One region of the Erwinia sp. AnSW2-5 genome, then DNA from elsewhere that is predicted to be linked to it. Evidence: predicted binding sites of a transcription regulator. Region 1 holds the regulator's gene; each other region holds the start of a gene.
What was found. Region 1 encodes Fur, which represses iron uptake genes when iron is present. Its sites were predicted from a motif close to ATAATAATGAGAACNACTATCAA; they were not measured.
Positions count from the first base shown of each region.

Region 2: a site for Fur is predicted at 5,577-5,599, ahead of fhuE (ferric-rhodotorulic acid/ferric-coprogen receptor FhuE). Genes of this name have one in related genera too.
Region 3: a site for Fur is predicted at 2,448-2,470, ahead of ACFL9S_RS07720 (TonB-dependent siderophore receptor). Genes of this name have one in related genera too.
Region 4: a site for Fur is predicted at 2,686-2,708, ahead of efeU (iron uptake transporter permease EfeU). Genes of this name have one in related genera too.

Region 1 is NZ_JBJGXA010000002.1:63,253-71,008, forward strand. It holds gene ACFL9S_RS01855 (OprD family outer membrane porin) at 1-1,084, shown strand, start outside; gene chiQ (ChiQ/YbfN family lipoprotein) at 1,112-1,315, shown strand; gene ACFL9S_RS01865 (family 20 glycosylhydrolase) at 1,337-3,991, shown strand; gene fur (ferric iron uptake transcriptional regulator) at 4,049-4,492, opposite strand; gene fldA (flavodoxin FldA) at 4,889-5,419, opposite strand; gene ybfE (LexA regulated protein) at 5,561-5,842, opposite strand; gene ybfF (esterase) at 5,955-6,719, opposite strand; gene seqA (replication initiation negative regulator SeqA) at 6,981-7,532, shown strand; gene pgm (phosphoglucomutase (alpha-D-glucose-1,6-bisphosphate-dependent)) at 7,557-7,756, shown strand, end outside.
Region 2 is NZ_JBJGXA010000005.1:430,186-437,941, reverse strand. It holds gene iolG (inositol 2-dehydrogenase) at 20-1,015, shown strand; gene ACFL9S_RS06420 (Gfo/Idh/MocA family protein) at 1,039-2,157, shown strand; gene ACFL9S_RS06415 (sugar ABC transporter substrate-binding protein) at 2,307-3,233, shown strand; gene fhuE (ferric-rhodotorulic acid/ferric-coprogen receptor FhuE) at 3,283-5,469, opposite strand; gene ACFL9S_RS06405 (MBL fold metallo-hydrolase) at 5,917-6,693, shown strand; gene ACFL9S_RS06400 (GlxA family transcriptional regulator) at 6,722-7,675, shown strand.
Region 3 is NZ_JBJGXA010000009.1:106,791-114,546, reverse strand. It holds gene ACFL9S_RS07725 (GlsB/YeaQ/YmgE family stress response membrane protein) at 1-173, shown strand, start outside; gene ACFL9S_RS07720 (TonB-dependent siderophore receptor) at 228-2,357, opposite strand; gene treA (alpha,alpha-trehalase TreA) at 2,613-4,295, opposite strand; gene argC (N-acetyl-gamma-glutamyl-phosphate reductase) at 4,505-5,434, opposite strand; gene ACFL9S_RS07705 (DUF3142 domain-containing protein) at 6,327-7,046, opposite strand; gene ACFL9S_RS07700 (hypothetical protein) at 7,016-7,756, opposite strand, start outside.
Region 4 is NZ_JBJGXA010000018.1:6,381-14,136, forward strand. It holds gene efeB (iron uptake transporter deferrochelatase/peroxidase subunit) at 1-609, opposite strand, end outside; gene efeO (iron uptake system protein EfeO) at 616-1,743, opposite strand; gene efeU (iron uptake transporter permease EfeU) at 1,800-2,633, opposite strand; gene putP (sodium/proline symporter PutP) at 2,809-4,293, opposite strand; gene putA (trifunctional transcriptional regulator/proline dehydrogenase/L-glutamate gamma-semialdehyde dehydrogenase) at 4,734-7,756, shown strand, end outside.

The DNA.
Region 1 (7,756 bases):
CCCTGCAGCGCCTAATGAAATCGGGTTTAGTGATTCAAAAACCCGTTGGGATGAACGCTGGAGCGGGGACCGTAACGGCAGCAGTATTTATCAGGCTGCAGTAAAAATTAAGCATGATGATATCTGGCTAAGAGCAGGGTATATACAACCCAGCGGGCAGACGCTGATGGCCCCACACTGGAGTTTTTTACCCGGAACATACCTCGGTGCCGAAAGTGGATATCATCATAATTTTGGCGATGCGGGGATATTGTCATTTTCCTATATGTGGAGTGACCGTTATAAAGCGCCCTGGTATGAAAATATGTATAACTTTCGTAAGGCGGATGGCTCCACAGGAATTCATTATTTGCATTCCCTGGGGTTGAAATATGACTTCACCAAAAAATTTGTTATTGAAGCAGCCTTTGGCCAGGCAGCAGAGTATATGGATCAATATTTTGCTAAAGCCTCTTATGCTTTTCCTGTGGCGGGTAATGATTTGCGTACCAGCTGGCAGTTGTATGGTGCTAAAGATAAAGAACATGGCGGTGCTGGCAATGTGAATGATGTTTACGAAGGGCTGGCCTGGCTTCAGGCGGTGACTCTGGGCTATACCACAGGGCCGTTTGATTTCCGTCTGGAAGGGACGTGGGTGAAAGCGAAGGGGAATCAGGGGTACTTCTTACAGCGTATGACGCCTGGATATGCTTCCTCAAATGGTCGTCTTGACGTCTGGTGGGATGCTCGCTCGGACTGGAATGCCAATGGAGAAAAAGCCCTGTTTGCCGGAGTGGTTTACGATCTTGCGCGCTGGCAGTTACCCGGATGGGGCGCAGGCGCATCTTATGCTTATGGCTGGGATGCGAAACCCAGCAGCCATCCCGCGTATAACCAGAGCACGCGTTTGAAAGAGTCGGCATGGAACCTTGATTTACTTTATACAATTCAAGGTGGTGCGGCGAAAGGAACGTTGTTCAAGCTGCACTACACCCAGTATGACAATCACAGCAATATTCCCAGCTACGGTGGCGGTTACAACAATATTTTTCAGGACGAAAAAGACGTTAAATTTATCATCATTGCGCCTTTTACCCTGTTTTGATCGTGCAAAACGAACAGGAGAATGGATATGAACCCAGGGATAACGCTGTTCTTTGCGCTACTGCTTTGCGGTTGCGTATCTCAGGTGCCAGGCGCTAATACGCCCAGGCGTGAAGCTATAAAGGCGCTCGATTATGAGCGCTGCCTGGATGCAGAAAAGATGGGTGGCGGCGAGGGAGTTCATGACCACTGCGGTCAATTGCGGCAGGAAATCCAGCACGCCAATCAATAAGCGACTAAGGAAGGATGCATCATGAATTATAGAAAAATTAGCCAGTTATCCCTGGCGGTAATCACTCTTCTGGGGAGCAGTGTTGCACCTGCAAGCCAAAAGCTGGTGGACCAAATTAGCCAATTCGGCGTTCGTTATCAGGTGACTGATAATCAGGCTGCACTTCATGGCGTGGACTGTGCAGCATTGGGTGCTGACTGGGCCTCCTGCAACCGTGCCACCATTACGCTCACCAATAATGGCCCAGCGATTACCAGTAAAAACTGGGCTATCTATATGAGTAATGTCCATAAAACCCTGGCCATTGAGAGCGATCAGTTCCGCACGGTACATATTGTTGGTGATCTGACCCGACTGGAACCGACGGAAAAATTTACAGGTATTGCAGCCGGTGCCTCGGTGACCATCCCCATCATCAATGAGTACTGGCAGTTGTTTATCACCGACGTAATGCCGCGCTGGTATGTGACATCGGGTGACGCCAATCCAAAAATTATTCAGGTGACAGATACCGAAGACCTTTCGCGCTTTGTGGCACCTTTTGGTGAGCAGTGGAAGCGGACTGCTACGGATAAAAACATTCTGATGCAGGCCAACAGTCGTTATGAAAAAAATAGTGATGTTGAACAGCTTACCGCTAACGCGCTACGCGGCCAGATTGTCCCGACCCCGCTTAATGTTGAGATAGCACAAGAGGATGCCGATCTCAGTCAGGGCGTCAGACTTGATCTGGCCAGTTTACCGGCACAACGCGCAGAGGCGGTGCAGCAGCGCTTATCACTGTTGGGTGTTCGCCTTAATGAAGCGGGTTACCCCATTAGCACACGAATTGATCCCGCAGCATTGAAAGGCATTCCTGCTATATCAGGTGCCTATTATCTGAATATCACTAAAGAAAAGGCTGAGGTAACGGGCTACGATGCCCAGGGTGTTTTCTACGGTCTGCAATCCATTATGTCGCTGCTACCTGGTGACGGGAGCAACCGTATTGCGACCTTAAAAGCGGAAGATGCGCCACGCTTCTCCTATCGCGGCATTTTCCTTGATGTGGGCCGAAATTTTCATAGTAAAACCGCAATTTTGCGGATGCTTGATCAGATGGCTGCCTGGAAAATTAATGTCTTCCACTTCCATCTTACGGATGACGAAGGCTGGCGTATTGAGATCCCTGGCCTGCCGGAGCTTACCGACGTGGGAAGCCAACGTTGCCACGATCTGAAAGAACAACGTTGTCTGTTACCGCAGCTTGGGTCTGGACCGTTCAATGATAATAACGGGAGCGGCTACTTCAGTCGTCAGGACTATATCGACATCGTGAAATATGCGGAAGCACGCGGTATTCAGGTTCTGCCAGAAGTGGACATGCCTGCTCATGCTCGCGCGGCAGTGGTTGCTATGGAGGCTCGCTACCAGCGTCTGATGAAAGCAGGACGAGCAAAAGAAGCCTCAGAATATCGGCTGGTCGATCCGGGGGATAACTCGAATACCACCTCAGTACAACTTTACGACCGGACGAGTTATTTGAACCCGTGTCTGGATTCATCACTGCGCTTTGCGAATAAGATTATCAGCGAAGTCAGATTGATGCACCGTGATGCCGGGCAGCCGCTGCGCAGCTGGCACTTCGGTGGAGACGAGGCTAAAAATATTCGTCTTGGCGCAGGCTATACCGATATTAAACATCCTGAAACGGGTAAGGGTCAGCTCGATCTTAGTCGTGAGGATCGGCCATGGGCGAAATCCCATGCTTGTCAGGCGATGATCGCATCAGGGAAGGTGAGCGATCTGGAGCATCTTCCAAGCTATTTTGCTTTGAAGGTCAGCAAATTAGTCAAAGATCAGGGTATTGACCGCATGCAGGCCTGGCAGGATGGTTTAAAAAATGCCCAGGATGCCCGTGCCTTTGCCACACCTGAAGTTGCAGTCAATTTCTGGGATACGCTGTACTGGGGCGGTTTTGACACGGTGAATGACTGGGCAAACAAAGGCTATCAGGTGATTGTTTCCAATCCCGATTATGCCTATTTGGATTTTCCCTACGAGGTGAACCCCCTCGAGCGAGGGTATTACTGGGGAACACGTTTTAGCGATGAGCGTAAAATGTTCAGCTTTGCGCCGGATAATTTGCCGCAAAATGCAGAAACGTCGGTGGATCGCGACGGCCAATTCTTCAACGCGAAATCCGATAAACCCTGGCCTGGGGCCGCAGGCATGTCTGCTCAGTTGTGGAGTGAGACAGTACGAACCGATGACAATATGGAATATATGATCTATCCACGGATGTTCTCTGCAGCGGAACGCGCCTGGCACCGTGCATCCTGGGAGCAGGATTATCAGGCAGGTAAGGAGTACCGTGGTGGTGAAACGCAGTTCGTTGACCAGAAGGCGTTGCGCCAGGACTGGCAGCGATTCGCGAATATTCTCGGTCAGCGAGAGTTGGAAAAATTGGATAAACACGGGGTTCACTACCGTTTGCCGGTTCCCGGCGCTCGTATCGTGGGCGATAAACTTGAAGCGAATACGGCCTTCCCTGGTGTAGCGATGCAGTTCAGTACGGATGGTGGAAAGCGTTGGCAGCATTACGACAGCCAGAATCCACCCATCATAGAAGGTGATGTGCAGGTCCGTGCGGTCAGTGCGGATGGGCAGCGTTTTAGCCGGGAGGCGTCGCTATAACGCAGGCATAAAAAAACCGGTGGCCAAGCCACCGGTTTTTACACTGAACAGTGCAGATTACTTGTCGTGCAGAGTCTCGTCTTCACGACAGTCACCCAGAGCACAATGGCCATAAAGATACAGGCTATGGTTGCTCAGTTTGATACCGTGACGCGTGGCGATTTCACGCTGACGTTCCTCAATGTATTCGTCTCTAAACTCAATAACTTTACCGCAGTCCAGGCAGATCAGGTGATCGTGATGGTGCTGCTGGGTCAGTTCGAAAACGGATTTACCGCCTTCAAAGTTATGGCGGGTAACGATCCCCGCATCATCAAATTGATTCAGCACACGGTACACCGTGGCCAGACCAATTTCTTCGCCCATGTCAATCAGGCGTTTGTACAAGTCTTCCGCACTGACATGATGGCCCTCTGGTTCCTGAAGCACTTCCAGAATTTTCAGTCGGGGAAGCGTGACTTTCAGGCCGGCCTTCTTTAATGCGGTGTTATTGTCAGTCATGCGGATATTGTCCTGTTACTTTGCTAGTCACTTAGTGGCTGAAAAGCCCTGAACATCGGTCGACGCTAAAAGATGAATGCGTCTCAGTATAGAACTGATACTCCGAAATGGAAACCATAAGGGGTGCCTGAAACCGCGAGGAATGTAAGGATAAGTGTCGTTACATCCAGGGAAGCGCGCGCCCGAATTAGGTTGGGTTAACATTTCAATCTGCATCATCTTACCCTTCTTTGGGCGACTCACGTCCTCAAAGAATGGGGCAGGTGTTGAGTAAGCGGGTAACCGATGGGGTTATTGTACAGTTTTGTAGATGAAAGTTACAAACATGTATCTATTACTTCTATAGGAAAAACCACTTGCTTGATGTGAGATAGCTCCCACATCAAGCGGTAATGGTTATGCTTCGATGATATCTTTCAGCTGAAGTTCATCAGAAATTTGTTTTACCCACTTTTCAACGCGCTCGTTGGTGAGTTCTGGCTGGCGATCTTCATCAATGGCCAGGCCAAGGAAGTGGTTATCATCTGCCATGCCTTTTGAGGCTTCGAAATTGTAACCTTCACTAGGCCAGTGGCCTACAAGCACTGCGCCATTCGGCTCAATGATGTCGCGGATGGTGCCCATTGCATCGCAGAAATACTCGGAATAATCTTCCTGATCGCCACAACCAAACAGCGCAACCAGCTTACCGTTGAAGTCGATTTCTTCCAGCGTCGGGAAGAAATCATCCCAGTCACACTGGGCTTCACCGTAGTACCAGGTTGGGATGCCAAGCAGCAGAATATCAAAGGCTTCAAGGTCTTCTTTGCTGCTTTTAGCAATATCACGAACTTCTGCAACATCTTTCCCCAGTTGCTTCTGGATCATTTTTGCAATGTTTTCGGTATTGCCTGTATCGCTACCAAAGAAAATGCCGACGAGTGCCATGAGTTTAATAACCTCTTGAATCTTAATGATATGGTGACTGCTGATTTTTTCGCAGATATCGCTAATGATAACAGACCGTCGTGAGCGGATAAATGAGTAATGCTGCCGGTTTTGTCGCTGAGTGCTAAGGTCCTGAAACCATCAGGACGGATGACGTTGCAACTGCTCCAGCAGCATTTCTTCGATCAGTTCGCTGCGGCTTATATTGCGCTCGAAAGCCAACTGATTCAGGACATCAACCGCGTCGCTGTTCATTTTTAGTTCGACACGCTTCAGGCCGCGTACTTTATCGCGCTTGAGCTGATTGCGTTTGTTGATACGCAACTGCTCATCACGCGTCAGCGGATTAGTCTTGGGTCGTCCCGGACGTCGTTCATCTGCAAACAGATCGATCGTTGTGCGGTCCGTGTTCTCTTTTGCCATAGGAATCGTAATACTGAAAGGCTGGATTGCTGATGAATAGGGCCGTTATGCCGTCTGATAATCAGCAGCGGCAAAATTTTAGCGCGCCATCATACCCCAGCGAAAATGGTTTTCACAGCGCTAAAAAACGTCGGATTGCACGTAATACTGCATCGGGTTTCTCAGCATGTACCCAATGCCCTGCGCCGGTGATGACATGGGCACGCGCCTGTGGAAACTGGGTTAACAGGGCATCTCGGTACGCGTCGGCCAGATAGGGAGAACGCTCCCCGCGAATGAACAGCACAGGATGTGACCAGGGGGCCAACGGCTGCCAGCCAATAATATTTTCATAACATGCCAGCAGCACCGGAACGTTGAAACGCCAACCCCCCTCGTGAAACGACTTGAGAAGAAACTGGATCACACCTTCTTCGCTGATCATCTGGCGCATCAGGGCTGTGGCTTCGCTGCGCGTGGTGATACCGGCCTCGGTAACCGCATTCAGTGCGGCAAAAATATCGTCGTGATGACGCGTGGTGTAGGCCACAGGCGCGATATCAATCACCACGATCTCCGCGATGCGATCGGGTGCCAGTGCGGTCATTGCCATAGCGATCTTTCCACCCATCGAGTGCCCGATCACCGTGAAACGATCGACCTGCATAGCGTCAAGTGTGCCCAGGACATCCTGAGCCATTAACGCATAATCCATCTGTTGCGCACGCGGAGACAAGCCGTGGTTGCGGACATCGAGTTGAATCAAACGGCGATCGTCTTTTAATCCCCGGGCCAGTACGCCGAGGTTGTCCAGGCTACCAAACAGACCGTGGATCAATACCAGTGGAAGCCCGTCAGTGGCGGATTGTTCAGATTGCAGGCGAAAATTCAAATTCATAGAGAAAGTTCTTACAGTTGGCACCAAGGCTTAGGGTATCATGGATCCCACAATTTCTGCCGCTGGTGCGAATGGCGGGTATGATCTTTTTGCGGCATATTCCGACTTTTGCCCTGAAACGGGTCTGGCGCTACACCCTGGCGGGATTTAACTTTATAATCCTGATGTTAGAACTGGATCGGCTCAACGTCATGATGGTTGCGTGGATGATTGTCCGCGAACGACCGGTTCTGATACTAGCAACAACCGTACTGGATAAAGATGAAAACGATAGAAGTCGACGAAGAGCTATACCGTTATATTGCCAGCCACACTCAGCATATTGGTGAAAGCGCATCCGATATTTTGCGTCGCATGCTGAAGTTCACTGCGGGTCAAACCGCGCCTGTGGCGGCAAATGCTTCTGCTGCTGTTGCAGCCAAAGAACCTGCTACGGCAGGTATTCAATCTGCATCCCGACCGCAGGATCGTGTTCGTGCGGTACGTGAGCTGTTGCTTTCGGATGAGTACGCAGAGCAGAAGCGTGCAGTGAATCGCTTTATGCTGATTTTATCGACTTTATACAGTCTGGATGCCAAAGCGTTTGGTGCAGCGACTGAGTCTCTGCAAGGTCGTACGCGGGTTTACTTCGCGGGCAACCAGCAAACATTGGTAGAGAATGGCACCCATACCAAGCCGCAGCACATTCCGGGCACACCGTATTGGGTGATCACCAACACAAATACTGACCGTAAGCGCAGCATGGTGGAACACATTATGTTGTCGATGCAGTTCCCGGTGGAGCTGACAGAGAAAGTTTGCGGTACCCTCTAACTGAAGCGTCAGGGAGAAGCGCCAATGGCCAATCACCCCCGTGCCGGGCAACCCGCCCAGCAGAGCGATTTGATTAACGTTGCACAATTAACATCTCAATATTATGTCCTGCAGCCTGAACTGGGTAACGCAGAGCATGCGGTGAAATTTGGCACTTCCGGCCATCGCGGTAGCGCGGGCCGTCATAGCTTCAACGAGACGCACATTCTGGCCATCGCACAGGC
Region 2 (7,756 bases), on a different contig from region 1:
TACCCTACAGGAATAACATATGCTGAAAATAGCCGTATTAGGTGCAGGCCGCATCGGGAAGATCCATGCCGCCAATATTGCCGCCAGCCCACTGGCAACGCTGGTTGCCATTGCCGACCCTTATTTTGATAATGCCGTTCAGCTGGCGCAATTAACCGGCTCGCGTGCGGTGAAAGATCCGCTGGAATTAATTAACGATGACGATATTGATGCCGTAGTTATTGCAACACCGACCGATACGCACGTTGATTTAATGCTGGCGGCGGCACGCAACGGCAAGGCGGTATTGTGTGAAAAACCGGTGGATCTGGATCTCTCCCGCGCGCAGCTAGCCTGCGATGAACTGGCACAGCTCAAGGTACCCGTTATGGTGGCATTTAACCGCCGTTTCGATGCTAGCGCCCGGCAGATCCATCAGGCGATCGCCAGCGGCGAAGTGGGTGAATTGCATCAGGTCATCATCACCAGCCGCGATCCCGGTTTTGCCCCCATCGACTACCTGCGCCACTCCGGCGGAATTTTCCGCGATATGGTGATCCACGATTTTGATATGGCACGCTGGCTGCTGGGTGAAGAGCCAGTGAGCGTATATGCCACAGGCAGCCGCCTGCTTAACCCGGCACTGGCGGCGTTTAATGATTTCGACACCTGCATGGTGCAGATGACCACCGCTTCCGGCAAACAGTGCCATATCAACGTTAGCCGCCAGGCGGTGTACGGTCACGATCAGCGGCTGGAGGTGTACGGATCGTCAGGCATGTTGCTGAATGACAATATGCGCGCCACCAGCGTGCGGCGTTATAGCGGCGAGGCGACCGAAGCCCGGGTGCCGCTGGTGAACTTCTTCCTTGAACGTTACGCCGATGCTTACCGCCATGAAATGGACACCTTTATTCAGGTGGTGCAGGGCAAGCAGGCGATCCCGGTGACGCCGTATGACGGCGTGCGCGCACTGAAGCTCGCCGAATGCGCGCAGCGCTCTGCGGAAACTGGCCTGCCGGTCAGCGTTGATTAATATCCCTTCTGGAGAATAAACCGATGAAAAAAATAGGCATTGGCATTATTGGCACCGGGTTTATGGGGTTGTCGCACGCGCTGGCGTACCGCGCTGCCGCCGCGATTTTACCGGGCGAAGTGATGCCGGAACTGATTGCGGTGGCGGATATTGATAAGGACGCGGCGGAAAATGCCGCCAGACGATTTGGCTTTCGCCGTGCGACCGATGACTGGCAGTCGCTGATTAACGACCCGGATATTGACGTAGTGTCGATCACCACGCCCAACCGTTTCCATCTGGAGCAGGCACTGGCCGCAATCAAAGCCGGGAAACATGTGCACTGCGAAAAACCCATCGCCCCGAACAGCGACGATGCACGCAGGATGACGCTGGCCGCCGAAGCGCAGGGTGTGGTGACGCAGGTCGGTTTTAACTACCTGAAAAACCCGATAATCAAGCTGGCACGAACGATGATCGACAACGGTGAGCTGGGGGATATCGTCAGCTTCCGGGGGATCCATGCGGAAGATTTTATGGCGTCACCGTTAACACCCTGGTCATGGCGGCTTGATCCGGCGGGCGGTGCTGGTGCGGTGGCCGACCTCGGCAGCCATATTGTGGCGATGGCGCGTTATCTGCTCGGCCCGGTGGTGGCGGTGCAGGCCGATCTGGAGACGGTGATCAAACAGCGTCCGATTCTGCACGGTGCGCAGGGATTGCGGCAGGTAGAAGTCGATGACATTGCGCGACTGACCGTCGAATTCGCCCGTGGCTGTAAAGGCAGTATTGAAGCCAGCTGGGTCGCTACCGGGCGCAATATGCAGCTGGGTTTCGAGATTTACGGCACCCGGGGCGCGTTGCACTTTACCCAGGAGCGCTTTAATGAGCTGCATTTCTACCGCACAGACAGCGACGGTAAACATCGTGGATTTCAGAAAATTGAAGCCGGCCCGCAGCATGCCCCTTACGGTGCGTTCTGCCCGGCGCCGGGCCATCAGCTGGGCTTTAACGATCTCAAGACCATCGAGATCGCCGAGTTTCTGCGTGCCGTCGCGGGGCAACCCGTCAGCGGCCCGGATTTCCGCGCGGCCTGGGAAATTCAGAAGATCATTGATGCAGCAGTGCAATCCTCCCGCGAACAGCGCTGGATGACGCTGTAACGTTATGTTGTTTCGTTATGAATAATAAAATTTCCCGGCCGGTATGTCGATAATCATAAGCCGTATAGCGATGGCAGGGATCACCCGAAAATAAGCCAGTAGCCGTTGGCTTATTATAAAATCCTGACCCTACAAATATGGGAAATAACATGAAAAAAACACTTATTGCCTTTATTGCCTTATTAGCTATGGCGCCACCTGCTTTTTCCGAAACCCGCGTTGGTGTAAGTATGGCGCAAATGGATGATGTTTTTCTCTCGCGGTTGCGGGGTTATATCAGTGAGCGGGTGAAAACACATCCGGAACTCACTGTGCAGTATGAAGATGCCCAGGGTGCAGTGGATAAACAGCTCACCCAGGTACAGAGTTTTATTAACCAGAAGGTTAGCGTGATTATCGTCAATCCGGTGGACACCCAGGGCACGAAAAACATCTCCGAGGCAGCGCGTACGGCGAAAATCCCGCTGATCTACCTGAACCGTAAACCCGGAGATTCAACGTTAGGCAACGGGATCAGCTACACCGGCAGTGATGAAATTGAGGCAGGACGCCTGCAAATGCAGTATCTGGCTGAAAAGGTGAAGGATAAAAAGGAGGTTAATGTCGCCATTATGAAAGGGTTGCTGAGTAATGATGCCACCCGTTTTCGTACTCAGGGGGCCAAAGAGGTGATTGCTCAGCACCCGAACATGCATGTGGTGGTGGAGGATACCGCCAAATGGATGCGCGAGGATGGCATGAACCTGATGAACAACTGGATACTCTCCGGGCGTAAAATCGACATTCTTTCCTCTAATGCGGATGAAATGGCGATTGGCGCGGCGATGGCGCTGAAAAGCAATGGCATAAAAATCGGTAAGGACATTCTGGTGGGGGGAACCGATGGCGGACCTAACGGTTTGCAGTCGATAAAAAGTGGGCTGCTTTCCGTTACGGTTTTCCAGGATGCGAAATCCCAGGCCTATCAGGCGGTGGATATGGCGGCCAGTGTGGCGAAAGGAGAGAAAGTGGAGGATGAAGTGATGATACCGTTCCGGCTGGTGACACCGGAGAATTACCAGAAGTTTATGCAGTAATCGCGTTGCCGCATGCTCAGCCCCGGCATAGTGCCGGGGCTTTTCTTCGTCAGAAGGCGTACGACAGGTTGACCGAGTAGCTACGCGGTTCACCGTAGACCACATAATCGCTGCCCCAGGAGTAGTAAGAGCGGTCGAAGAGGTTATCGACGTTGGCCTGCACCGCCAGCTGTTTGCTGACCTGGTAACGGGCAAACAGGTTGGCCAGCGGGTAGCTACCCTGGTAAACGCGCTGCACTTCGCCATCCGGCCCGGTGGCATCCTGGAAGGTGCGGTTCTGCCAGTTCACACCGCCGCCAAGGGTCAGATCCTGCAACATCGGCAGACGGTAACTGGAGAAGAGCTTAAATGAGGTCTGCGGCATATTACTGTTAAAGCGGCCGGAGGTATCCCGTGCCACATAGCGCGTGGCCCCGAAGGTCATTTGCAGGTTGTCGGTGACGGCGCCATTCAGCTCAAACTCCGCGCCTTTGCTGACCGCGCCTTTAGCCGCAACATACGCCTGCTCGCTGGAGCCATTCACAAAGGTGCCGCTAAGTTCCTGCCCAACGTTCTCCTGTTCAATGCGGAATAGCGCAAAGGTGGCGGTCAGACGGCCATCAAACCAGTCAGACTTCAGTCCGGTTTCATAGTTTTTCCCGGTCACTGGCGACAGATAAGCACCATCGGTACTGCGGTAGGTTTGTGGCTGGAAGATCGAGGTATAGCTGGCGTAAGCCGACCAGGTATCATCAATGTCATACACCAGGCCACCGTACGGCGTGATGTTATTTTTGTTCATGTTGCCGCTGCTGCCCACGGTGCTCCACTGGGTGTAACGTGCGCCGAGGATCAGCGACAGCGGATCGGCCAGCGAGAAGCGGGCGGCGGTGTAGGCCGATTTCTGACGGATCACATCATCCGCATTCAGATACCAGTCACCCCATTCCGGCTCCTGAACGTTGCCATTCCAGTTGTTATCAAAGCTGCCCATCTGCGTAGAATCCAGCGCACCGTCCACGCTGTAAGTCTGGTTATGCTGGCGGCTGTAGCTGACGCCCGCCATTAACTCATGGTTACGCCCCAGCAGTTCAAACGGACCGCTGGCATAGGTATCAATGGATTCCTGAGTACGTTTACCGCGATCCAGACTGCCATAACCGCTGACGCCGTTTCCGGTAACTGCATCAGGAAACTCCATCACATACAACAGCTTGTCAGCAAACGTCTGCTCAGCATGCGTGGCGTTAACGCGGAAGGTCCAGCCGTTATCAAAGTCATGTTTGACGTTGGCAAATACCTTGCGCGAATCAAGGCTGTAACGCGTCCAGTCTGCTGACGGGTTAAGGTTGCGTTTGTAGTCGGTACGCGAACCGTTGCTGTACCAGGTCGGCAATCCGCCCCAGGTCGGGTTACCGGTGTTGCTCTCCTGATAATCGTAACCGAGCGACACCGTGGTGTTGTCGGTGACATCGGCATCCAGCACGCCATAGAGAAACTTTTTGCTTTTATGGTAACGATCCAGCCAGCCGTCCTGATCCTGATAACCCGCAATCACGCGGCCACGCACGGTGCCTTCTTCATTCAGCGGAGAGGAGAGGTCGGCCACATAACGCTGGGTGTTCCAGCGGCCATAGCTGGCGCTGAGATTGCCGGTAACGGTTTTGCTGTCAGCATGTTTGCGGACCATATTGACTGACGCAGACGGGCTGCCCGCACCGCTCATCAACCCGGTCGCGCCGCGCACTACTTCGATGCGGTCGTAAATGGCGGTGTCTTCTCCGGCATCGCCGTAGTTCCAGTTATCTGCCGCTGACGTAGGGATATCATCAAAGGTGTAGTTGGTGATCTGGAAACCGCGTGAGAAGTAAGAGGAGCGTTCGCTGTCGACTAACTGAGTGGCGATCCCGGTGGTGTTATCGAGCACCTCGCCCACGGTTTGCAGATTCTGATCCAGCATCCGCTGCTCAGTCACCACGCTTAAAGACTGCGGCACATCGCGCGGAGTCATCAGCATTTTGGTGCCTGCACGGGTGGTTTTGACCGTGTAATCCTGCTTCTCGCTGGCGGCTGCGTCCGTTGCCGTGGCATCTACCACCATTTCCTGCGGGGAGGCGGCTTCCTGCGCCATAGCCGGGTTGACCAGCGCGTGGATCATCAGCGCCAGCAATGAAACGGACAACGTCGTTTTTTGACACGGTGCGCGCAGAAGCGTGCCCAATTCCCTGGTGGGGGAAGAGAAGGTGCGGGAAGACATGGTTTTTCCTCGTGCGAAATGTGGAAGGGCAGAAAGCATGGCCATTTTTTTATTGGTTCGTCACAGAGCCAGACAGGCCAGAGACAGAGCGGCGCAGCTAAAGTTCAATACTAATGATTATGATAATCATTTTCTTTTATGGAATCATTGTTATTTTTTTGACACCACCTGAAACAAGGTCTGTGTTCGTATGTAAATCAGTGATTTGGAAGTGGTCTTACCATCCATTTTTAGGGGTGTTATTGGCGCTTTCAGGTGTGAGGCAGGAAAATGGAGCGTAAATAGGGTTTCACGCTTTCCCGTTACCTTCAGCGCATGGGTTGACCCGATCCCATCGCAATATGGCCTGAAGGGGGATCGTTGCCTGTCCTGATATCATCGATAATGTGTTTCGGGCCAAATTAATCACTGGCACGGTAAATAGAAATAACATTAAGGGGAATATTGATGAAGATTACTCAGGTGCGCAACGCGACTCAACTCATTGTTTATGCAGGAAAGACGTTTCTTATCGATCCGATGTTATCCAAAAAAGACGCATGGCCGGGGTTTGAGGGCACTGCACGTTCAGAAATCCGTAATCCGATGGTTGAACTGCCATTCGAGATGGCATTACTGCTGGACGTTGATGCCATTATCGTCACGCATACGCATCAGGATCACTGGGACGAAGCGGCAGTGGCGCTTATTCAAAAAGAAAAGCTGATCTTTGTGCAAAATAACAGTGATGAGCAGCTTCTGCGATCGCAGGGGTTCAGTAATCTGGTTGTACTGTCTGAAACCAGTGAGTTTGGCGACATTTCGCTGATCAAAACGCGCTGCCAGCACGGCTCTGATGCCGCTTATGCCCATCCTCAATTAGCCGAGAGGTTGGGTGATTCCAGTGGGATTGTATTTCAGCACCCGGCGGAAAAATCACTTTACCTGGTGGGAGACTCTATCTGGATCGATGCCGTAGAGGAAAACATGCGTAAATATCGCCCCGGCGTAGTGATAATGAACACTGGCTGGGCTCATATTTTGGGTTATGGTCCCATCATCTTCGGTAAAGACGATCTGCTGAAGGCACATCGTGTACTGCCAGAAGCCCAAATTGTTGCGACCCATATGGAAGCCGTCAATCATTGCCTGGTCACTCGTCACGCGCTGCTGGAGTATGCCCGGGATAATCATTTGCAGGATTTTGTCAGTGCACCCGCAGATGGAGCATCTGTCACTTTTTAACAGCCTAAAATAAGTCCGGGAGTGTCCTATGTCTGCGACGTCAGTGGCTATTGTTGTTACTGAAGGGTTCAGCACCTTTCACGTGTCGGTTCCCCTGATTCTGTTTGGGGATGCCATGACGGATAAATCGCTGTTTACGCGTCTTATTTGTGCGGAAACCCCCGGGCTTATCTGGTCGAGGGAAGCAACAGCAATACAGGCTGACCACGGCTTTGATGTTCTTGATCAGGTGGACACGGTGATTGTGCCATTTTGGGACAATGTTCATCAACGTCCCCCGCAGTCGTTGCTTGATGCCCTGGTGAGGGCCAGAGCGGCAGGCAGCCAGATTGTGGGGTTGTGTCTGGGGAGTTTCGTGCTGGCTTATGCCGGGCTGCTGGATGGACGCCAGGCAGCAACACACTGGGAGTATGAAGACGTTTTTCGCACCTCATTCCCACAGATCCATTTAAATTTAAATGCGCTCTATGTTGAAGATGATGGCCTGATTACCTCAGCAGGAACGGCTGCCGCGCTGGACTGCTGTCTGCATATTATTCGGCAACGTTTGGGCAGCCAGGTCGCGAATCAGATCGCGAGGAGAATGGTCACCCCTCCGCACCGTGACGGTGGCCAGGCGCAGTTCATCGAACAGTCTATTCCACGCAATACGACAGACAACAGAATGAATATGCTGCTCGACTATATGCAAAGAAATCTTCAATTACCTCACGACATTGATTCTTTAGCTCACATGGCGTCAATGAGCCGCAGAACGTTAACCCGGCATTTTAGTCAGGCAACAGGTATGTCCGTGGTCGAATGGTTAACGGTGGCACGACTTTATCAAAGTCAGGAACTCCTTGAATCTCTGGCGATCCCTGTAGAGCAAGTGGCCGGGCAGGTAGGATTTCAGTCAGTGGTGACATTCAGGCAATTGTTTCGTGAAAGATTTGGTGTGAGTCCCAGTGAATGGCGTAAAACATTTCGCCTGACGAAATAGGAGAGAACGATAAAAGGGCGGCAATTCGCCCTGTTATTCCGCCCATTGATTGGCGCCCTGGATCTGCTATTTTCCGGGGTC
Region 3 (7,756 bases), on a different contig from region 1:
GCGGTGGTTTCATTATGACCGTGATCCTCGGGATCATTGGTGCCGTTGTCGGTGGCTGGATCGGAACCCGCATCGGATTCGGTGATGTTAGTGGTTTCAACTTTAAAAGCTTTTTTGTGGCGATTGTTGGTGCCATTCTGGTGCTCTGGATTTACCGCAAAGTACGCAGTTAACACAACAATGTCGAAACAAGGGAGGCCGCGGCCTCCCTTTTTACTGTCTGGCGTTTAGAAATCGTAACCGACGGTGGCGAGTACGCTACGTTCAGCACCCACGTAACAGTTGGTGGTGCTGTAACAGGCGGCGATATAGTCACGACCGAGCAGGTTATTGGCATTCACCTGCACATACGCCCCTTTCATACTGCTGTTCCAGTCACCCAGATCGGCACGCACAGAGGCATCGACCAGCGTGACTGACGGGATGCGCGCGGTGTTTTCGTCATTTGCCCACTGTTTACCGATGTAACGCACCCCGGCCCTGGCGCTGATGCCGTAATCAAACTGATAGTGCGCCCAGGCGGAAGCCATCTGGTTTGGCGCCAGCAGTGGCGTGTGGCCGTCATTGCCATCCTGAGACGCTTTGTAACGCAGACGGTTCAGCGTATACCCGGCCACCGTGCTCAGGCGCGGGGTCAGCTGATTACGCGCTTCCAGCTCAATGCCTTGCGAATGCACTTTCCCGGCAGGAATGTACGTCGCGCTGGCGATATCGTTAGCGTCACGCGTGGCCACATCTTTCTGCGTCAGGTCATACAGCGCGGCGGTGTACATATTGCTGGTGCCCGGCGGCTGATATTTCACCCCGGCTTCATACTGTTCAGCCGTGGAAGGCTTCAGCAGATTGCCGTCTGCGCCCGGAAGGATAGAGGGGGTGACGGCCTGGCTGTAGCTGACATACGGCGACACACCGTTTTCAAAGGCGTACAGCAGCGATGCCCGCCCGCTGATATGATCGTCTTGCATCCGATTTTTAACGCCGATGGTATGATTATCCTGCTCCGATACCATGCGGTCATAACGGCCGGACAGTGTGGCATGCCAGCGGTTCCACTCCAGCTCATCCTGCAAATAAATGCCGGACTGGTAGTAGCGGCGGGTGGTGTTGTCCTGATAGGTCACATCGACGGCGTGAGACGCGGTCACACCAGTGAACGGATTGAGTGGGCTGGCACTGCCGTATCCGCTCCACACATCGTTTTTATACTGGTGGTACTCCGCACCGACCACCACTTTGTGCTTCACCTCGCCGGTGGCGAAATCCGCTTCCAGCTGGTTATCCGTCGACCAGGCATCCAGCGAACCGCGTGAGCCGCTGTAGCCGCGCGCTAACTGGTTGCTGTCACCGATCCAACCGTTCTGATACACCTGATCCAGGGCAACGCTGCTGTGCGTGTAGCTGGCGTCAGAGCGCACTGCCCAGGTCTCATTGAAACGGTGCGAGAAGGCGTAGCTGTACACCTGTTCACGCCGCTTGTACTGGTCAACGCTGCTTTCGCCTTCGTTAAAACCCTCCTTAATCCACTGTCCATTATGCTGCGTCAGATTCCCGGAAAGCGGCGTGGATCCGTGATAACCACCGGACGGATCTTTTTGCAGGTAGGCACGCAGCAACAGGGAGGTCTCTTCCGAAGGCTGCCACAGCAATGAAGGTGAGATAGCGTAACGTTCTTCACGCGTGTTGTCGTACTGCGTATCACTGGTGCGCGTCATGCCGATCAGGCGGAAGGCCCACTGGTCATTAATCGCATTGGTATAATCAAAGGCGGCCCCTTTGGTGTTCTGCGTGCCGCCGGTCAGACGAAAATGCCCTTCAGGCGCAAACTGTGGGCGTTTCGAGGTCATATTCACCAGCCCGCCGGGCACGGTCTGACCATACAACGCAGAGGAGGGACCTTTGATGATATCAAGGCGCTCAAGGAACCAGGGATCGACCTGCATAATATTATGGCTGCCGCCGTCGCTCATCAGGCGCATACCATCGAGGAACAGATTGTCGACATCGCCGCCGTGGAAGCCGCGCAGGGCTATCGTGTCAAAACGGGTGGCACCGCCGCTGAAGTTGGAAAACACCCCTGGTGTGTAATTCAGCGCCTGACCCACGGTATTGGCGGCCTGATCGTCAATCTGCTGGCGGGTGACCACAGACACCGACTGGCCGGTGGTGATCAAGGGTTGATCGGTTTTACTGGCCCCGGTAGAGGTGGTGGCGGTGTAGCCATTCGTCGGTGAATCGGCGGTCTCAGCAGGGGCCGCTGTCACGACCATCTGGCTGTCAGCAGCGAAGGTCATGCCGGGGGCGGTCATCGCAATGGTGCAGCACAGCACCGATCGCTTCAGGTTAAAAACCAGGGTCATCTTCTTTCCTTGTTGGGTTGAGGGGGGGCTGAGCACAAGGCAGAACCACCGGGAAATGGCATTTTTACATAAAAACAACAAAATGTGAGAATAATAATGAGAATTGTTAGCGTTATCGTTATTCATTAAAAAATAAAGTTTATTTCGGTATCGGGAGTGTCTGGAGGGCCGCAACGTCAGGGAAAGTGCGATGGTCCGTGCAGGCAGGGATAAAAAAAGGCGGCACAAGGGCCGCCCGGTAAGAGGAAACGCGGATTAAGGGGCCGGTTTGGCCGCGCTGATATCGCCCACGTTATTACAGGTCACGCCTTTCGGGCAGTAGAGATCCATTAATTTCAGCGTGACGCCGTTGGTCCAGCCAAAGCCGTCCTGCAACGGATATTCGCCGCCGCCGCCGCCGCCCAACCCTTTCCCTTCGACAACGTATTTCTCGACCAGCTTGTGCTCTTTGTCGTAGGTGGTCTGCACATTTTGCAGGAAGCGCATGCCAATCTCTTTCGCCAGCGCCTGCTTACCGTAGTGATTCAGCCCCTCAACGGCGGCCCACTGTAACGGTGCCCAGCCGTTAGGTGCATCCCACTGCTGGCCGTTATTGACGGTGGTAGTGACCAGGCCACCTTCTTTCAGCAACTGCGCTTTCACCGCGCTGGCCGTGCGGTTGGCGTGATCGTCCGTCGCGGCCTGCACATAGAGTGGGAACAGCGTGGCAGCGGTGAGCTGCGGCCGCACCTGCGCTTTCTGCCAGTCATAGTCGGCATACCAGCCCTGTTTTTCATCCCACAGATAGCGGTTGATCGCGTCACGACGCTGCGCGGCACGCTCGGTAAGACGTTTGCTGGCATCCTCATTTTTCGCCACCTGATAGGCGTGGGCGAGGGTATTCTCCAGATGGAACATCAGGGCATTCAGGTCCACCGGCACAATACGCGTGGTGTGAATGGTGGCAAGATCGCCGGGTTTATCGAACCAGCGCGAACTGAAGTCCCAGCCTGATGCCGCCCCGGCACGCAGGTCGCGATACAAATCGGCTTTATCGCGCGACGGCGCTTTCCCAGCGGTGGCGATATCGTCCATCCAGGATTCGGTACGCGGCACATCGCGGGCATCCCAGTAGCGGTTCAGCACGGTGCCGTCTTTAAGCTTCACCACCCGCTTGCTGGCTGATCCGGCGGCTAACGTGCTGCTGTCGGCATCGGCCATCCAGTAGCTGTACTCTTTCTCCAGCTGCGGCAGATATTTGCTGTAGACCGCTTCACCATCATGTTTAGCCAGCAGATCCACCATCATGCTGAAGAACGGCGGCTGCGAGCGGCTGAGATAGTAGCTACGGTTGCCGTTGGGGATATGGCCGTATTTATCCAACTCGGAGGCAAAGTTATCGACCATATCCTGAACCCGATCCCAGTGGCCGCTTTCCGCCAGTCCCAGCATAGTGAAGTAGCTGTCCCAGTAATAAACTTCGCGGAAGCGCCCACCCGGCACCACATAAGGCTTCGGCAGCGGCAGCAGCGAATCCCACTGATTCGCCTGGCTTGCAGAGCGCGTCAGCACGGGCCACAGACCATTGATATGTTCACGCAGGCTCTGACCGGCGGGCGGGACATATTTCTCACCCTCTGCGGGCAGGATAAAATTCGTGGTAACAAAGCGCTTCAGATCGAAATTGCGCTGCATTTTCTGCATTTGCCAGTCGGTAAGAATGGCGGTCGGGTCTTGTTTGGGCACGGCATCGGCAAAGGTTTTCTGGTCGGGGAAAATTTTTGCCGCCTGCACAGCGTGGAACAGCGGTCCCAGCCGGATGTCCGGTGGCTGCGGATTACTGCTCAGCATGCGCTGATTATCTTCTGCCTGAAGCGTGAAGCTGGCGGTCAGTGCGGCGGTGAGCAGCAGGGGGGTAAACAGGCGTGTATTCCATTGGCGTTGTTCGACTCTTCTCATTAGCCATTCTCCATGTCCAGACCATGCATGATCTGTAAGTAGTTGAGCAGATTAAAACTTTAGTCGATTTTAACGAAAGGGTGAGGCATCGAAGGGGGAAAGTGTGAGTCAGGTAGGGGTTTTAACAATGCGCGGAGCTGAATGTGTTCAAAAAATACAGGGGAAATGACAGAAAAACACGGGGACTGGGCGGTCCCCGTGAGGCAATATTACAGATTCACGCAGGTCTCTTCAGGCAGCCCGAGCATCAGATTCAGGTTCTGTACCGCTGCGCCCGAGGCACCCTTGCCGAGGTTATCCAGGCGTGCGACCAGAATGCTCTGGCGCTGCTGCGCATGGCTGAAGACAAACAGTTCCATATTATTGGTATTATTCAGCGCTTCCGGCAGCAGGTAAGGGGCGGTCTCGGCATCCAGGCTGTTCAGTGCGTGGACGTGGATAAACCGCTGGCCGTGATAGAAGTCAGCCAGTGCCTGCTGCAACGCGTCGCCATCCACATCATTCAGCGGAATAAACACCAGCATTCCCTGCGCATAGTCACCGACCGACGGCTGGAAGATTGGCTTATTGCTCAGCCCACTCCACGCCTGAATCTCTTTCAGATGTTTATGATCAAAACCCAGACCGTAGGCGGCAAATCCGGTGCCTGCCTGCTGGTATTTTTCGATCATCGCTTTGCCGCCGCCGCTGTAGCCGGAGACGGCGTTAATTGCCAGCGGTTGATCGGCTTTCAGCAGGCCGCTTTGGGTCAGCGGTGCCAGCAGCGCGATAGCGCCCGTGGCGTAACAGCCAGGATTGGACACATGGCTGGCAGCACGAATTTTCTCGCGCTGGTCGGCGGCCAGTTCTGGCAGGCCATACACCCAGCCCGCTTCAACGCGGTGCGCAGAGCTGGCATCCAGTACGCGTGCACCGACGGCATCGGCCAGCGCAACGGCTTCACGTGCGGCCGCATCGGGCAGGCAAAGGATGCTGACATCCGCCTGCTTCATCAGCGCCTGGCGGGCAGCGGCATCTTTACGCTGCGCTTCATCAATGCTGAGCATGTCAATCTGAGGATGACGGGCCAACCGCTGCTGGATCTGTAACCCGGTGGTGCCCGCCTGACCGTCGATAAACACGCGATATTTCTGACTCATGACCGTCTCTGCCCTGACTTTGTAAAAAAAAGAGTGGGTGAGAGTATGCGAGATTTAGGGCGAAGGGACAATGAAAAATGACTGAATATCTGTTTTATTTGCATAATAAGTCATTATTGTTCGAGTGGGCAGGGGGCTGGTCAAGTGTCAGGTCAACGCCCAGGCCAACACCCAGGTCAAGGGCGTTTCGCTTTCCCACGTTGTGGGCGAAGCGACCAAAGGGCGGCAGTCGCCCCGCCCTTTGGAATCCGCGCTTGCGGCAGGCACCTCGTCCACTGCGTGGATGCCCTCAGTCAATCAGCTTTCCGGCCGGACCGGTTGTGACGTGACATCCCTGTCCCGGCACACCCTCTCGCCAACGTCCTGTTGGCTCGTCCTGGAAATCCGCTCTCCTTCGGCGAGGCTTAATTGCCGCTCAAAGGTCAACACCAAAAGAAAAAGCAAAAGCAAAGGCAGACAAAAAAAACAAACCAGACACAAAAAGCTTTTTGGCCATTTTGGCCATTTTGGCTTTTGGTGTTTTTTTATTTCTTAGATTTTGAATTGGGTTTTGACGTTGAGGCGGCAATTAAGCCGCGCTGAGGAGGCGATGTGAACCAGGATTCACCGCCAGGACGGCGGGGAAAGGTCGTGCCGGGACAGGGACGTCCCGTCACGAGCGGTCCGTTGGTGAGCGGAGCTGACGAAGGTACCCGCAAAGCGGGCGCTGCGCCTGCCGCAAGCCCGGGGTCAAGGGGCGGCGGCGACTGGCCGCCCCTTGTCGCTCAGCCCGCGCAGCGGGAAAGCGAAATGCCCTTGACCTTAAGACCTTGACCTTAAGACCTTGACCTTAAGACCTTGACCTTAAGACCTTGACCTTAAGACATGGATACTGACCCGCTCCAGTAAGCAATTAGCGATTCAACATAAACACCACGCTGCCGCGATACCAGGGGGAAGCCAGCAGGCGCTGCTCATCCTGTTTATCCCAGCGGCCGTTCTGCACCAGCCCCAGCCGGAAGGGAATGCGCAGCCCCGCCAACGCCGGGAAGTAATCAGCGTAACGGTCCACCGTCTGGCGGCCCTGATAGCTCTGGATCACCAGCTCATCCACCGGCAGCGCATTCAGCGTCGCCACGTTGCCGGTTTTGGCCCAGTCCAGCAGCCCGGTAACACCCAGAGCATATTCCGCAGGCAGCACGGTTCTCACCCGTTGCAAAAAGGCGCTGTACTGATCCAGACGGTGGGTCGCCGCATCAAAATCAATTTGTAACCCGATCACCTGATTGCCCGCCTGTGACCAGCGCTGCGCCAGCCGTACCATCCGTGCCAGCATCTCATCCGGCACCGCCAGTGTTTCCATGCGCACGGTGATCCAGATGTGCGGAAAGGTTAAGCGGTTTACCGGCAGCCCCATGCGCACAAACACCGCCTGGCCCTGCTGCGTCACCACTTCACCCTGATGCAGATAAACGGTGCGGGCGGCTTTCAGCTCAGGGCCGGGGCGCACGCCTGACCACAACCAGAACGCCTGGTAATCGCGGGCATTAACCTGTTGTGCAGCACGCACCGGAAGGCCGCACAGTGCGGCCAGCAGGAGGCTTACCAGTAATACTTGAGCTTGTTTGCCCACGTGCTTCCCGGATACTGTTTTTTCAACTGCGTGAACCAACGTTGACGCTGCGTTTTATCCACCTCTTTGCCGCCGCAGTCGTTATAACCTGACGGTGCGTAACACATCACGGCGCGGTACAGCGCGTAGCTTTTATCTTCCGGCTCGGTTTTGCTGTTGCCGATCACCTGCTGATAGTAGTACTGGCGATTCGGTTGCCCCGTGCGTTTCTCCGTTGTGACAGCTGTATCCAGCGTGCCGTTGCCACCGCTGTCGGGCCAGGTCGTGACTGACGCGTTAGTGGTGCGGAAGAACTCGCTCAGGCAGTTCAGCGCATGGCTGTTGTCGGCCTGCTGGCTCAACTGAGTGACCACGGTTTCCAGCGTCGGGCAGGCGTAGCCTTTTTCAGTCTCCTCGCCCGTCCAGTCAAAGACACTGAGCTGAACATCGGCGAACGCGTCGGTCCCCACGGGCTGCGTAATATGCTGGCTCAGTTTGCGGTCCTGCAACCATTCGGCGTAGCGCGCTTCGGTTAAATCTCTGATCAGCAGCGTATGCAGAGCAATGGTGCGTTCTTCATCGTTTGGCCCCTTGCTGACCTGCTGACGTAACAGCTCTGGTGTAGCGCGGGTTTTCAGCACCAGCGAACGGTAACGCAGGCTCGTCACCCGGCTGTCTGCGGCAAAAATCTGTGCCACTTCATTGCCGGAAACCAGCGCCGCCGCCAGCCG
Region 4 (7,756 bases), on a different contig from region 1:
ATGCTTGATAATATCGCGCAGCGCGTGGATGACGGTGTCATTGGTATTGGCGCAAATCTGCAACAGCACATCACCGTGGCACAAACTGGCATCGAGTGAATCGTTAGGGAAACGCGTCATCCGCTGTAATTTCAGCGGTTTCAACGCCTGCAAACCGAAACGCTCGTCAAACAGGGATGTGCCAACAGAAACAGTAATGGTGAGGTTATCCGGGTAGATCTCATCCCCCAGAATACCGGAATCCATCGGTGGCAACTGCGGGTTGGTCACCAACGGGGCTTTTCCCCCCGTGGTCAGAAACGCAATGCGTTCGGTTAACAGGCGAAACAAACGCACCAGATCGGCTTTGTCCGTGGCCAGCACATCAAAGGCCACCAGCATCATTGACGCTTGCTGTGGCGTGGTGATCCCGGCCTGATGCGCACCATAGAACGGCTGACGTTCCTGGCGGGCGCCAGGTGACAGCGTTCCGGGTGACGAGGTTTTCTCGTCACTGGCCGCATGAACCGGGCAACCGCCCGCCACTGCCAGGGCACCACTGAGGATGCCCATTCCTTTCAGTAAACGACGACGTGACGCTAGCGCCACCCCGTCAACAGGTTTTGCCATTTCTGATTAATCCAGGCCGAGTGTGCCGCGCAGCAGGGAAAGGTCTTCGGCCAGCGCCGTGATGGGACCTTTCAGTGCCGTGCGATCGGCATCAGTCAATTTTTCGTAAGATTCATAGCCGTCTTTGGTACGGTACTTCGCCAGAATGGCGTCGACTTTCTTAAAGTTACCGTCCACTTTCGCCAGCAGTTTAGGGTTCGATTTCTGCACCAGCGGACGTAGCAGATTCACGATCTTCTGCGCACCATCGACGTTGGCCTGGAAATCCCACAGGTCAGTGCGGCTGTAGCGGTCTTCTTCACCCGAAATTTTGCTGGAAGCGACTTCCTCAATCAGACCGGCAGCACCGCCAACCACTTTGCCCGGAGGGAAAGCCAGTTCACTGATACGGGTCTGCAGATCAAGCACATCTTTGTACAGCTGGTCGGCGAATTTATCCATACCTTTGGTGGTGTTATCCGCAAATAACACTTTTTCCAGTCGGTGGAAGCCGGTGAAGTTAGGGTCCTCTGCTTTCTTCTCGAAATCATCTTCACGGGCATCAATCTGGCCGTCGAGATCGGAGAACAATTCAGCAATCGGTTCAATGCGCTCGTAATGCTGACGGGTCGGTGCAAACAGGGCTTTCGCTTTCGCCACATCGCCCGCTTTCACGGCGTCCGTGAACGCTTTAGTTTTGCTGACCAGCTGGGCCACTTCCTGCGTCACATACAGCTTATAATCCGCAATCGGGCCAACCAGTTGCAGCACATCTGGCTTGCCGTCGTTCACTTTACTGCCGTTAGCTTTAACAATCAGCTTGCCTTTCGGGTTACTCAGCAGGCCGCAGGTAATATCGTACTCACCCGCTTCCAGATTCGCGGTCAGCTTCTGCGTGAAGGATGGCGCGATATTTTCACGCTCTTCCACCACCATCACACCTTTCAGGATCTCCCACTCCAGCGCTTTCTGGCTGTTGTTCTTAATGATGAACTGCGTTTTGCCCGCCTCCACGGTCAGTGTCATTGGCTCACACTGTTTATCCGTCACGCTGACGTTAACCTGTGGGATATCGGCAGCCAGCGCCGCGCCGGACGAAGTCAGAGCGGCCAGCAGCGCAGCATTCAGTGCGTGGCGGCGAAAGTGTGTGGTCATAGAGTCATCCCAGTCAAAGTGTTGTGAGCGGCAGGCTATCCGCCTGCCAGACAGATTCAGCGCGTGGAACGCACCGAGGTCGATACAGAGCGCGCAGGCAGTGCAAACAGCAGCAACGCAGGCACCAGATAGATAAACCACACCGCGATTTCACTGACGCTTGGCGCTTCCTGGTAGCCCAGCAGGCCCTCCAGCAAAGTGCCAACAACGCTGTGAGTGGTCAGCGTGTTACTTAAATCAAACGCCACGTCCTGGAAGTGATTCCACAACCCGGCTTCGTGGAAGGCGCGTATCGCCCCTGCGGCCAGTCCGGCTGCGACGAAAATAATGAACAGGCTGGTCCATTTAAAGAAGCTGGCCAGGTTAAGACGCACCCCGCCCCAGTAAATCAGCATACCCAGCACGACCGCCGTGCCAAGGCCGAGCATCGCACCCAGCGGTGGCGCATAGCCGACATCCTGCTGGAATGCAGCCAGCAGGAAGAAGACAGATTCCAGACCTTCACGCGCCACGGCAAGAAACACCATCATGATCAGCGCCCAGCCGCTGCTGTTGCCCTTCTGTAAGGCGCTATCAACAGCATCTTCCAGCTGTGCCTTCACGTTACGCGAGACTTTACGCATCCAGAAAACCATCCAGGTGAGGATCACCACGGCAACAGCGGCGACCAGGCCTTCAAACAGCTCCTGCTCTTTCTGCGGGAACTCACCCGTGGTTTCGTTGATAAACCAGCCAAGCGCAAGGCACAGGGCGGCAGCCACAAACACGCCAATCCACATGGCGCCAAACCACTGGCCGCGCTGGGTGCGCTTCAGGTAACTGGCGATCAGGCTGACAATCAGCGCCGCTTCCAATCCTTCGCGTAACATAATGAGAAACGGAACAAACATGCCATACACCTCAAAGCGTGAAATTAGGTCAAAACCCGTAAAGATAAGTAAAATAAAAACGATACCGATTATCATTATCGTGCGGGTAATTACAAGATGGCGGGAGGATATTTTCGTGTTTTGCGAGGTGGGAAAAATTCGCTGGCACCTGACGGCACCAGCGAAGGAGAAGCATTTAGTCAGCCTGATATTCGGCTTCAGCGGCATCAAAACGCTGCTCAGCAGCAGCGGATGGCCCTTTGCCCAGCAGACTGAATACGACAATCGCGATACTGGCGAACAGGAAACCAGGAATGATCTCGTAGAGGTCAAGCCATGCGTACTGTTTCCAGATAAGCACGGTGGCCGCACCCACGATGATACCCGCCAGTGCGCCGTTACGCGTCATACGTCTCCAGATAAGCGAGAACAGCACCACCGGACCAAAGGCAGCACCGAAGCCAGCCCAGGCGTAGCTCACCAGACCCAGCACACGGTTGCCCGGGTTAGCGGCCAGCGCAATGGCAATCACCGCCACCAGCAGCACCATCAAACGACCTACCCACACCAGCTCACGCTGGCTGGCACCCTTGCGCAGGAAGCTTTTGTACAAATCTTCTGTCAGTGCGCTTGAGCATACCAGCAGCTGGCAACTCAATGTTGACATCACCGCCGCCAGGATCGCTGACAACAAGATACCGGCAATCCACGGGTTGAACAGAAGACGTGCCAGCTCAATAAAGATACGTTCGCTATTCTGTGAAACCTCGCCCGCCAGCGCAGGATTGTTTTGGAAGTAAGCAATACCAAAGAAGCCCACAGCAACCGCACCCGCGAGGCACAGGATCATCCAGGTCATACCGATACGACGTGCCGTACGTATGGAGCGGTGGGAGTCTGCGGCCATAAAACGCGCCAGAATATGGGGCTGACCGAAATAGCCCAGCCCCCAGCCTAACAGCGAGATGATGGCGACAAAATTGAGGTTTTTCAGCATATCGATGTTCTCGAGGCTTTTGGCTTCAATAACTTTCATCGCATCATCCAGCCCTCCCACGGCGAGGATCACCATCACTGGCGTCAGGATCAGCGCAAAAATCATCAGGCTGGCCTGTACGGTATCGGTCCAGCTTACCGCGAGAAAACCGCCCACAAAGGTATAAACAATAGTGGCGGCCGCCCCGGCCCACAGTGCAGTTTCATAGCTCATACCGAAGGTGCTCTCGAACAGTCGCGCCCCCGCCACCACGCCAGAGGCACAATAAATAGTGAAGAAGACCAGGATAACCAGCGCCGAGATCACACGCAGCAACTTACTGGTATCTTCAAAACGGCTGGAGAAGTAGTCCGGCAGCGTCAGGGCATTGTCGTGATGCTCAGTCTGCACACGCAAACGCCCCGCCACAAACTTCCAGTTAAGATACGCGCCCAGCGTCAGGCCAATGGCGATCCAACTCTCGGAAATCCCGGACAGGAAGATGGCCCCCGGCAAGCCCATTAGCAGCCAGCCGCTCATATCTGAAGCACCCGCTGAGAGTGCGGTGACAAAGCTGCCCAGACTGCGGCCGCCCAGAATATAGTCATCAAAGTTTTTCGTTGAACGGTACGCGATGAAACCAATCAACACCATGCCGAGAATATAAACACAAAATGTCACCATCATAGGTGTACTTACAGTCATTCAGGTTCTCCACTTATTATTAGTTTCCACAGCGGGAGGCTGCATATGCGTGTGATGCCGGAACTTAGCAACGCAGCGCACGGGGGTGGCATCCAGCCGGGGGCGGTATCCTGCCGTAAACGGCTGTGTGGCACAAACGATTTAACACAGCAAGCACATCCATTTCACCAGGTTGTTACGATTAAATGTTGACAGGTTGCACTGCATCACATTTCATCGGGTTGCACCCGCACATAAACCTTATACAACCCAGGGATTATGGGCTTTTTTAAACCTGGCGAGTTTCTTGCAGCAATATCCATGCCGCTTTTTAAACGTTAACAAAAAGCCAGTTTTTAAGATTGAGGACAGGGTCACATTTAACGAGGTTGCACAAAGTTGCAACATCAGTGATATTGCACCCTATCATTTGTCATCCACTGATTCAGGAGCAGTAAGGCATGGGCACAACTACCATGGGCGTCAAACTGGACGATGCAACGCGTGACCGAATTAAACAGGCTGCGCTGCACATTGACCGCACCCCACACTGGCTGATTAAGCAGGCCATTTTCAACTATCTGCAACAGATTGAGCAAGGCGCCACGCTGGCCGAGATACCGACCAGCACCCTCGTGGTAGAAAGCGACGTACGCCCACCGGAAGAGGCACATCAGCCCTTCCTGGATTTTGCCGAGCAAATCCTGCCGCAGTCGGTCGCCCGTGCCGCCATCACTTCCGCCTGGCGTCGACCAGAGACTGAAGCGGTGCCCATGCTGCTGGAACAGGCACGTTTACCGCAGCCGCTGGCAGAGTCCACCCATAGTCTTGCTTACCAGCTGGCAGACAAGCTTCGTCACCAAAAAGGGGCAGGCGGACGCGCCGGAATGGTGCAAAGTCTGCTCCAGGAGTTTTCACTCTCCTCCCAGGAAGGCGTGGCGTTAATGTGCCTGGCTGAAGCCTTACTGCGTATTCCTGACAAGCCAACGCGTGATGCCCTGATCCGCGATAAAATCAGCAACGGTAACTGGCATTCTCACCTTGGCCGCAGCCCGTCGATGTTCGTGAATGCCGCGACCTGGGGTCTGCTGTTTACTGGCCGCCTGGTCTCGACCCATAACGAAGCTAACCTGTCGCGTTCGCTCAACCGCATTATCGGCAAGAGCGGAGAGCCGTTGATCCGTAAAGGGGTCGATATGGCGATGCGCCTGATGGGCGAACAGTTCGTGACTGGGGAAACCATCGCCGAAGCGCTGGCCAATGCCCGCAAGCTGGAAGAGACCGGTTTCCGCTACTCCTACGATATGCTGGGTGAAGCCGCGCTGACGGCGCAGGACGCCAAAGCTTACCTGCTCTCTTATCAGCAGGCGATCCACGCTATTGGTAAAGCGTCTAACGGCCGCGGCATCTATGAAGGTCCGGGGATATCCATCAAGCTTTCGGCCCTGCACCCACGTTACAGCCGCGCGCAATATGAACGCGTGATGGAAGAGCTGTACCCGATCCTGAAGTCGCTGACTCTGCTGGCACGCAGCTACGATATCGGCATCAATATTGATGCCGAAGAAGCCGATCGCCTTGAGCTGTCGCTCGACCTGCTGGAAAGACTCTGCTTTGAACCGGAGCTGGAAGGCTGGAACGGTATTGGCTTTGTGATCCAGGCCTATATGAAACGCTGCCCGATGGTGATCGACTATCTGATCGACCTGGCGCAGCGCAGCCGTCGCCGCCTGATGATCCGTCTGGTGAAAGGCGCCTACTGGGACAGTGAAATAAAACGCGCCCAGATAGATGGGCTGGAAGGCTATCCGGTCTACACGCGCAAGGTCTACACCGACATCTCCTACCTCGCCTGCGCACGCAAACTGCTGGCGGTGCCGAACCTGATTTATCCGCAGTTCGCCACCCACAACGCCCATACGCTGGCGGCAATCTACCAGCTGGCAGGTAACAACTACTATCCCGGCCAGTATGAATTCCAGTGTCTGCATGGCATGGGAGAACCGCTGTACGAGCAGGTGGTGGGGAAAGTCGCCGACGGTAAACTCAACCGCCCTTGCCGTATTTATGCCCCGGTCGGCACCCATGAAACGCTGCTGGCCTACCTGGTGCGCCGCCTGCTGGAAAACGGTGCGAATACCTCCTTCGTGAACCGCATTGCCGATGCCACCCTGCCGCTGGACGAACTGGTGGCCGATCCGGTGTCTGCCGTGGAAGCGCTGGCACGCAGCGAAGGCGCCGTCGGTCTGCCCCATCCGAAAATTCCGTTACCGCGTGATCTGTATGGCGAACACCGTCAAAACTCGTCCGGGCTGGATCTCGCCAACGAACACCGCCTGGCTTCACTGTCCAGCGCGTTGCTGAACAGCGCCAGTCAGACCTGGCAGGTGCAACCGCTGATTGATGGACCTCTGGCCTCCGGCGATAGCATCCCGGTGATCAACCCAGCTGAACCGCTGGATGTGGTGGGTTATGTGCGTAATGCGACCCCGGACGAAGTGTCGGCCGCGCTGGATGCCGCCGCCAGCGTCGGACCTATCTGGTTCGCCACCCCGCCGCAGGAGCGTGCCGCCATTCTGGAGCGCGCCGCCGTGATGATGGAGGGCCAAATGCAGCGCCTGATCGGTATTCTGGTGCGTGAAGCCGGTAAAACCTTCAGTAATGCCATTGCTGAAGTGCGTGAAGCCGTGGACTTCCTGCACTATTACGCAGGTCAGGTGCGTGACGACTTCGATAATGAAACTCACCGTCCGCTCGGCCCGGTGGTGTGCATCAGCCCGTGGAACTTCCCGCTGGCGATCTTCAGCGGGCAGATTGCCGCCGCACTGGCCGCCGGTAACAGCGTGCTGGCCAAACCGGCAGAACAGACGCCGCTGATTGCGGCTCAGGCCGTTGCCATTCTGCATGAAGCGGGCGTACCGCCTGGTGCTCTGCAACTGCTGCCGGGTACGGGTGAAACCGTGGGTGCCCAGCTGGTGCAGGATGACCGCGTGCGCGGCGTAATGTTTACCGGCTCGACCGCCGTTGCCACCCTGCTACAGCGCAATCTGGCCGGACGTCTTGATCCGCAGGGCCGCCCGACGCCGCTGGTGGCGGAAACCGGCGGGATGAATGCGATGATCGTCGACTCCTCGGCCCTGACCGAACAGGTGGTGACCGACATCGTGGCCTCTGCTTTTGACAGCGCAGGGCAACGTTGCTCCGCCCTGCGCCTGCTGTGCGTGCAGGATGATGTGGCCGAACACACGTTAACCATGCTGCGTGGCGCTATGGCCGAATGCCGGATGGGCAACCCGGAGCGTTTCTCCACCGATATTGGTCCGGTGATTGATGCCGAAGCCAAAGAAGGCATTGAGCAACACATCGAGGCGATGCGCAGTAAAGGCTTTACCGTGTTCCAGGCGGCACAGCCGCAGGCAGCGGGCCGCCGCGAATGGCAGAACGGCACCTTTGTAATGCCAACGCTGATTGAGCTGAACAAGGT